DNA from 2 places in the Alkalicoccus luteus genome. Region 1 is predicted to be linked to the other one. Evidence: predicted binding sites of a transcription regulator. Region 1 holds the regulator's gene; the other holds the start of a gene.
What was found. The regulator LexA, encoded in region 1, represses DNA repair genes until DNA is damaged. The targets are predictions, from matches to a motif close to CGAACATATGTTCG.
Positions count from the first base shown of each region.

Region 2: ACSZLD_RS04375 (DNA polymerase IV) is a predicted target of LexA. The motif match lies at 1,938-1,951, and genes of this name have one in related genera.

Region 1 is NZ_JBPZEY010000002.1:225,280-230,030, forward strand. It holds gene ACSZLD_RS03335 (methionine gamma-lyase family protein) at 1-1,021, shown strand, start outside; gene glnA (type I glutamate--ammonia ligase) at 1,221-2,564, shown strand; gene lexA (transcriptional repressor LexA) at 2,684-3,304, opposite strand; gene yneA (cell division suppressor protein YneA) at 3,491-3,790, shown strand; gene ACSZLD_RS03355 (YneB family resolvase-like protein) at 3,787-4,455, shown strand; gene ACSZLD_RS03360 (DUF896 domain-containing protein) at 4,493-4,729, shown strand.
Region 2 is NZ_JBPZEY010000003.1:54,899-59,649, forward strand. It holds gene ACSZLD_RS04365 (CC/Se motif containing family) at 1-265, shown strand, start outside; gene ACSZLD_RS04370 (anaerobic C4-dicarboxylate transporter family protein) at 336-1,646, opposite strand; gene ACSZLD_RS04375 (DNA polymerase IV) at 2,012-3,238, shown strand; gene ACSZLD_RS04380 (YolD-like family protein) at 3,235-3,555, shown strand; gene ACSZLD_RS04385 (acetamidase/formamidase family protein) at 3,622-4,584, shown strand; gene ACSZLD_RS04390 (hypothetical protein) at 4,657-4,751, opposite strand, start outside.

The DNA of each region.
Region 1 (4,751 bases):
GTTTGTCTCTGGTACTCATGCGATCAGCACCGCTTTATTCGGCGTGCTGCGGCCTGGTGATGAACTGCTTTATATCACGGGCCGCCCCTATGACACGCTTGAGGAGGTGATTGGATTAAAAGGAGAAGCTGGGGGCGGTTCTCTTAAGGATTACAATATATCGTACAGAGAAATTGAGTTAACAAACGGCAGCATTGATGTTAATGAAGTGTTAAGGCAGATAACTGACCGAACAAAAGTGATCGGAATCCAGCGTTCCAGAGGGTATGGAGATCGTCCTTCCATAAAAATAAAAGAGATGGAGCAGGTCATTCGATCGCTAAAAGCCGTTTATCCGGATGTAATTGTGTTTGTAGATAATTGTTACGGTGAATTTGTGGAAGATAAAGAACCGGGCCACGCAGGTGCTGACTTAATCGCTGGTTCGCTGATCAAAAATCCGGGGGGAGGCTTAGCGCTTACCGGAGGTTATATTTGCGGGAGGGATGAGTTGCTGAAGAAGTGTGCAAATCGCCTTGCAGCTCCCGGAATTGGAGCAGAAGGGGGCGCGACGACAGGAGTCCTGCATGGTATGTTTCAAGGCTTTTTCCTTGCTCCTCATGTCGTTGGCGAAGCACTCAAAGGAGCTGTATTCACGGCAGCTCTTCTCGAAAAAGCAGGGATGACCGTCGACCCGAAAGCTTGTGAAGCGCGCACAGATTTAATACAGTCTGTTCATTTTAACTCTGCCGAAGAAATGACGGCCTTCTGCCAAACAATTCAACAGTATTCCCCAGTAGATGCGCATGTCACCCCGCAGCCTTCTCCAATGCCGGGATACAGCGACGATGTCATTATGGCAGCCGGTGCATTTGTTCAAGGCGCAAGTATTGAGCTTTCAGCTGACGGGCCGCTGCGACCGCCTTACCGAGCATATGTCCAGGGCGGGCTCACGTTTGAACATGTAAAAACAGCAGTAACGGAAGCGGCTGCTGCAGCTGTGTCAAATGGAATAAGCAGAGAACACGAGAAAAACAGATGAAGATGGATTATAGGTGAGATAAAAGGCGATGATTTCAGTCAAAAGCACATGAACCACGATTTTGATTGTCAGAAAATTTCCCTGTTAGATTATCTGACAATCACCTTTTCATCACTCGTAAAGTTCGGTAGGATACAACTATCGCAGTTTTCAGAATTACCTGAAGCTGTTCAGATTATCGAAGGAGGAGAATATAAACATGAGCAATACGACTAAAAAAGACATAATGAAAATGGCTGAGGAGGAAAACGTTAAGTTTATCCGACTACAGTTCACTGATTTGCTGGGAATCATCAAGAACGTTGAAATCCCGGTGGACCAGCTTCCAAAAGCGCTCGACAATCTGATGATGTTTGATGGATCCTCCATCGAAGGTTTCGTTCGAATTGAAGAATCCGATATGTATCTTCATCCGGACCTTGAAACGTGGGTTGTATTCCCTTGGACTCCCGAAAAAGGAAAAGTGGCTCGTCTGATTTGTGACGTTCACAACCCGGATAAAGACCGCACGCCGTTTGCCGGTGATCCACGCGGAATTCTTAAAAAAGTACTTAAAGAAGCAGAAGATCTCGGATTCTCCGACTTCAATATTGGACCTGAGCCGGAATTCTTCCTGTTCAAAAATGATGAAAACGGAGAGCCGACTCTTGAACTTAATGATAAAGGCGGATATTTTGACCTTGCGCCTACAGACCTTGGGGAGAACTGCCGACGCGACATCGTGCTTGAACTGGAGGATATGGGCTTTGAAATTGAAGCTTCCCACCACGAGGTAGCACCTGGTCAGCATGAGATTGACTTCAAATACGCGGATGCTGTTACAACAGCTGATAACATCCAGACGTTTAAGCTCGTTGTTAAAACAATTGCGCGTAAACACGGATTGCATGCTACATTCATGCCAAAGCCGCTTTTCGGTGTGAATGGTAATGGAATGCATGCAAACATGTCTCTTTTCCGCAGTGAAAAAGATAATGCATTCTATGATGAGTCAACAGAAACTGGCATGAGTGAAACAGCTATGCAATTCCTGGCTGGTATTCTTAAGCATGCAGATGCTTTTACTGCCATTACGAATCCAACCGTTAACTCCTACAAACGACTCGTACCAGGTTATGAAGCACCTTGCTACATCGCATGGTCCATGCGTAACCGTTCACCGCTCGTGCGTATTCCTTCTTCACGTGGTCTTTCCACACGTATCGAGGTACGCAGCGTAGACCCTGCAGCTAATCCGTATCTGGCAATGGCAGCACTTCTGGCAGCAGGCCTTGACGGGGTGCGCAAGAAGCTTACTCCGCCAGAAGAAACAAACCGCAATATCTATGCGATGGATGCACAGGAGCGTGAAGCAGAAGGCATCCAGGCGCTTCCTGCATCACTGAAAGAAGCGATTGAAGCATTGGCAAAAAACGAGACGATTACGAAATCACTCGGAAGCCATGCTCTGGAACACTTCATTGAAGCGAAAGAAATTGAGTGGGATATGTTTGCCACCCAGGTTCACCCTTGGGAGCGCGAGCAGTACATCCAGACGTATTAAGAATAGCGAAGAGCTGTCCGCATCCGGACAGCTCTTCTTTTGTGAATTTAGCCGCATAAAACAGCAGCGCCTCCTGATTGTTCAGGAGGCGCTGCTGTACAGTCATCGGTTATTCCCGTTTAATGAAGCGTGCGGAACACCCCGACAACCTTACCGAGAATTTGAACGTAATCTAAGATGATCGGCTCGAGAGAAGCGTTTTCCGGCTGAAGGCGGAAATAATCCTTCTCTTTAAAAAAACGTTTGACAGTAGCTTCGTTTTCATCGGTCATGGCTACGACAATATCTCCATTATCCGCATGGGCCTGCTGGCGTACAACGACGTAATCACCGTCGAATATACCGGCTTCGATCATGGAATCACCAGAAATCTCCAGAATAAACGATTCTTCATCCTGTGCGAGACTAGCCGGAAGTGGAACATACTCTTCAACATTTTCAATCGCGGTTATCGGCTGCCCGGCCGTTACCTTACCAATTACAGGAACAGAGATAGACGGGGTATGCGCAATAGACTGGTCACCCTCCTGACCAATAACTTCAATCGCTCTCGGCTTTGTAGGATCGCGACGAATAAAGCCTTTTTTTTCTAATCTGGAAAGATGGCCGTGAACGGTCGAGCTGGAAGCGAGACCGACTGCTTCACCAATCTCTCTGACGGACGGAGGATAGCCTTTATCCTTGACCTCATCCCGGATAAAATCGAGGATCGCCTGCTGCCGGGTGGATAATTTCGTCATGTAAACACCTCATTATTTTAGGTTAGAAACATTCGAGCTTATATTTCCTTATGGAAAAGTATAGCATGAGAACAAAGGTTTCGCAAACGTTCGTTCTATTTTAATGTTGACACGAACGTTCGTTCCTTGTAAGCTGTTTATAGAATGTACGAACAAATATTCCTGCGAACAAAGGGGCGAACAGTTATGATCAGGCATTGGAACATCACAGGACCAGTAACATCACTACTTGCAGCAGCTGCTATTTTCTCAGCAGCCGGGGTAACCGGAGAAGATCATCCTGTTATGCCGGCCGACGGCGAACACGTGGTGAAGGAAGGTGAATCACTTTGGACTGTAGCTGATTCTATGTCTGAAGAGCTGGACATGAAGCTGGAAGAAACCGTATACTGGCTGAAGCAGGAAAATGAGCTGGACAATGAAACAATTTATCCTGGACAATCATTAACCGTGCCAGGCGAGTGGATTGGAGTGGCATCAGAGTGAATGCTTTTATATACTGCCGCGTAAGCACTGAAAAAGAAACACAGCAAAGTTCGTTGGCACGGCAGGAAGAAGAGCTGGCGGCAGCTGCAAAAGAATGGGGAATGAATACGGTACAAATTGAACGGGAGGAAGCGAGCGGTTATGACGTCGACAGGCCTGGGATTCTCACGATCCTGGAGGGAATGAAAGAAACTGAAGATGCTTGTTTGCTTATTCAGGATGAAACCCGGCTTGGACGAGGGAATGCCAGGATGGCTCTACTGCACCAGCTTCGTAAATATGACTGCACTGTTTATTCCATTAAGGATAATGGGAAGCTGCAAGTTTCAGAGACTGATTCAATGGTATTGGAAATTGTATCGCTTGTCGAAGAATATCAGCGCAAGCTTCAAAATGCGAAGATCAAGCGCGGGATGAAGAAGGCGGTTGATGGCGGCTACAAACCTCACAATAATTTGGAACGGCATCGCCTCGGCGGCCGTAAAAAAATGGAGGTCCCGGTAGAGGAAATCGTCCGGCTTCGTCACAACGGAATGACGTTTCATGAGATTGCAGTCATGATGCGTGGGCTTGGATTTACGGTTTCCAAAGCTACTGCTCATAGAAGGTACCGGGAATACGTGCATGAGAGCAGACTGCTTGAAAACGATTCTGTGAACCGGTAAAATGAACCTATTATTTATAATTGGAGGCATGTTACAGGTGATCAGTAAAGAAAAACTCGACCGGATTAACCTATTAGCTAAAAAAGCTAAGGCAGACGGTTTATCTATCAAAGAACAAAAAGAACAAAAAGAGCTGCGCCAGGAATATTTAAAAAACGTTCGCAGCAGTTTTCGTAATCAACTGAGCTCTGTTAAAGTGGTTGATGAAGAAGGAAATGATGTAACGCCGGAAAAGCTGAAAGCGGAAAAACGGAACAACAATATTATTCATTAGCAGATAAACCATTCTTATAAAG
Region 2 (4,751 bases), on a different contig from region 1:
ACAGGGCGGTGTCGTAACGGTTGATCCGTTTGTATTTCCGGGATTGATTAAAAACAAACGGATTCTGATTGATCATGATATTTCCCACGCGGAGCCGGAGAACAAAGAAGCTTATCACCAGTTTGATGTCGATGGAATTACGGTTTATCTCCACCGCAGCCTTACGATGAAGCACGCTGTCACCTTTTCTGTCGGAGGACGTGCACCGTTTGAGCAGATGCAGGTGAGCGGCGTACGCCGTCTTTTTACTGAAAATACGTGGTAGACCTTTTCTACCGCTAAAACAGAAGCCGCCCAGCCTCTCGGCCTGGACGGCTTCTTTTGTTTTACTTGCTTTAGAACAATGCCGTAAAGGCAAACCCTAATGCAACGGCACTAATAATCGCAACCAGTCCCGGAATCATAAAGCTGTGGTTAAATACATAATTTCCGATTTTGGTTGTTCCGGTGCGGTCAAAGTTGATTGCGGCAATAAGCGGACCGTAGTTCGGAATAAAGAAATAGCCATTTACTGCCGGGAACATGGCAATCAGAAACAGCGGGTTGATGCCTAATCCTACTGCAAGCGGCATCAGCGCGCTGACTGTAGCCGCCTGGCTGTTCAGGAATATCGACATGAAGAACAGAGCAAATGCAAAGATCCACGGGGCCGTTTCCACCATTCCCTGCACCGCTGGTTCAATTTGATCCATATTCGCCTGGAAGAACGTATCCCCCATCCAGGCAATCCCGAATATCGCAACGACAGCTACAACTCCTGCACGAAATACGCTTCCCTCTGCCAGTTTATTCACATTAACTTTCCCTGCCAGAATGATGATTGCAGCAACTGTCAGCATAATGATCTGAATCGTATACGGCATCGACAGCGGCTCCATTTCGCCGTCTACCGCAAAGGAAGGTCTAAGCTCCGGAATACTTCCAAGCAGAACGATCAGCATCGCAGCAGCCAGAAACAGCCAGACCGAAAGCTTTGATACGGTTGTTACCTCTGCGGTATTTTCTCTCACTGCGGCAGGACGCAACCCTTCTTTCACGCGCTTTTGATATTCCGGGTCGTCCTCCAGCTCAGCTCCCCGCTTCCGAATCACGAAAGCAGAAATCATAATCGCTGTAAAGGTTGCCGGAATGGTTACGGCAAGAATTTGAAAGAGCGTAATGTCGAACGGCGCCAGCAGAGCTACTAAGGCAACGGTTGCAGCTGAAATCGGGCTGGCTGTGATCGCCTGCTGCGAAGCAATGACAGCGATGGACATCGGTCGCTCCGGCCGTACTTTCGATTCCTGTGCAACTTCAGAAATAACAGGAAGCAGCGTGTAGGCGACGTGCCCGGTTCCAGCAAAAAAAGTGAAGAAATAGGTGACTACCGGAGCCATAAATGTGATGCGCTGCGGGTTTTTGCGCAGGATTTTCTCCGCAAGCCCGATCAGATAATCCATACCGCCAGAGGCCTGCAGGGCACCGGCCGCTGTGATAACCGCCACAATCATCAGCATGACATCAATCGGCGGCGACGTCGGCTCCAGACCGAAACCAAACGTCAAAATGGCAAGGCCGACCCCGCCCATGACGCCGAGGCCGATACCCCCGATTCGTGCTCCTATTACGATAGCGGCCAGAACGACCGCGAACTGAATCCAAAACATAGTTCTGTTCCTCCTGATTCATTTATGCAGACGTCCAGTCTGTTTAACGCTCTTTATCATAGCAGTACACTGCAGAGAAGACGAGTCAGCTGTAGCCGGCTTCTTTGCATTTTTGCCGACTCTGCTTTCTCAATACGCTCTGAGCTTTCTGCTCCTCCTATTTTAAAGAGTATTATCGCATATGCACATCAATCAGATCATGAAATCGATTACATCTGTTATTTGCTCCCAAATCTGTTTTTTTTGAATCAAATCAGGTTTGATGATCACCGAAAAGCGGAAATAAATAAGCGAACATGTGTTCTTGACCTGCTTTTTCGTTCAGAGTAAGATAAACATAGTGATTCCATCAGGAGGAGTGCCACATGAACCAGACTATTTTTCTTATCGATATGCAATCGTTTTTCGCCTCAGTGGAACAGCAGAAGTATGGACTTGCCCCCGGAACGCCGCTTGTCGTGTCAGGTGCTCCTTCGCGCCCATCCGGCGTTATTCTTGCTGCAAGTCCGGAAGCCAAGCAGGCTGGTATTACAAATGGAGAGCGCCTCCGTGACGCACGGCTGAAGTGCCCGAACGTGCGCATTGTCCCCCCACATATGCAGGACTATCTCGACTGGTCCCTGCGAATCACCGATATTTTTGAAACGTTTACTGATCAAGTGGAACCTTACAGTATTGACGAGCAGTTTATGGATGTATCCGGATCCATTCGCCTCTTCGGTTCGCCGGAGAAGACGGCTGCTGCCGTTCAGGAAGCTGTTTATCAGGAAACGGGAGTCTATGCACGTGTCGGGATCGGCGACAATAAAGTGCTTGCTAAGATGGCGTGTGATTTGTTTGCAAAGAAGAGCAGCAGCGGCCAGGCCCGGCTCACGTCAGACGATGTAGAATCCAGGCTCTGGCCTCTTCCGGTCGAAAAGCTGTTCCGGGCCGGCGCGAAAATGAGCCGCCACCTCCGAATGCGCGGTCTTCAGACCATTGGCGACTTTGCCGCACTGAAACCTGAAGAAGTCCGCTCAAGATGGGGCATTCACGGTCAGGTGCTGTGGATGAATGCACAGGGCGTTGATCATTCTCCGGTTACCACCGAGACCTTTTCCGGTCAGAAAGCGATCGGCAACGGCATGACACTGCCGGCTGAGTACGTTCGTCTGGAAGACATTGAACTCGTGCTGCTCGAGCTGTGCGATGAAGTCTGCAGCAGGGCCCGTCGGGAGTTGAAAGCAGGAATAACTGTTTCCTGCGGGGCTTCCGGTCCAGCCGGCGGCTTTCACCGCAGCATCTCCATGCAGGAACCTTCCAGCGCCGCTTCGGCCGTCTTCGCAGCTGCCGCTTCCCTGCTCCGCCGCTTCTGGTCCGGCTTTCCCGTCCGCCGGATTCATGTGTCTCTTTCCGGACTTTCGCCCGATGGCTGTATCCAGCTGAATCTATTTCGGGATCCCGGCAAACAGCTTGCTTCCCGGGAGCTCGGCTACATGACTGACCGGCTCCACGACCGGTTCGGCAAACATGCCGTCAGGCGGGCTTCCTCCAAGCTGCCTGCTTCCCAGTTTCAAGAGAGAGCGCAGCGAATTGGAGGTCACTTTAAATGAAAGATCGTTATTTAAAGCGAGGAAATTTAATGTGGGAAGGCAGCCGTATGATGCTGCACGAGCATACGGCTGCCTTGAAAAAGCGGGCGGAACTGCAGAAACGCACACCGCCGCCCTCCCTCACCTCTGAAGACTGGGCCCTTTTCGGAGAACGGCTTCATACCGCTTCTTTTCAAGGGTTCGAAGTCGAGCTTCTTTTTTGGGAAGATGGCGCCGTCTACAGTGCAGTCGGTGTTCCCGTCCTTAGCGAAAAACGTATTTATATAGAAGGAACCGAGTTAAAGCCGGAACAACTGATTCGGGTAACGTATGCATAATACTTTGCAAATGCGAACGGCTGTGTCATGCTCACAGAGAACATTTCACAAAAGGAGTTGACCTGCATGATGCATCATACGATTCCTTTGAGTCAAAGTGTGCTGCGCGGCTCGTTCAGCCGGGACTACGATCCTGTTCTGACAGCTGCCTCAGAGGACATCATTACATTTCAAACACCAGATATCGAATGGGGATACAGCCCTGAACCGGGAAAAGCAGTACGAACGCTTCGACCGGCTGCAGAAGAAGCCGATCCAAAGCATCCGGTTATCGGTCCGATCGAGATTCAAGGAGCATCCCCCGGCATGACGGTCGAAGTACGTATCCAAAAGCTTGAAACCGGCTGGTATGGACGGAGCTGGGGTGGCGGAGCCGGCACTTGGCAGAGCGAGGCCATGCAGCTGACGGGTGATCGGACGGCGATCGACTGGCGTCTTGACCGAGAGACCTCAACGGCTACTGCTGACATAGGAGACGTCTCCTACACGGTTCCGATGCAGCCTTTTCTTGGATTGATTGCCCTGCAGCCGCGAGGAAGAGACGTCTATCCGACCCCTCCTCCTTACTATACCGGCGGAAACATTGACTGCCGGGAGCTGACAGCAGGCAGCAGCCTTTTTCTCCCCGTAGAAACGGAGGGAGCAATGCTATACGCTGGCGACGGCCATGCAGCCCAGGGTGATGGAGAAGTAAGCGGTACAGCAATCGAGTGTCCGATGGATAAAGCAAGCATTCAAATCATCCTGCATCCGGACATGACGCTCACCCAGCCCTACGCAAAAACTCCTGCCGGACTCGTTACCTTTGGTTTTGATACGGATCTGAACATTGCATGCGCCAATGCGCTGCGGGACATGAACCGGCGGATGGCTGCTGCATTTCAAATCACAGAAGAGCAGGCCGCCGCACTTGCCGGCGCTGTCGTAGATCTCCGCATCACCCAGGTCGTTAATGGTGTAAAAGGCGTGCATGCGGTTCTTCCTGAAGATCGGCTGCACGTTGCCGGACTCGCGAGCGACTCCAGCTGAAAATCAACGTATTAAAAAAACGCTTCCGAAGCCTGCTGGCTTTGCGGAAGCGTTTTTTCGTATCGATGATGCTCAGGCTCCAGGTTTACGGGTCCGGTTTGAAAACCTGGCTACCGTATAATAAGCCCGGTCATACAATTTCGCTTTAACGCGGCGACGACGGCGTT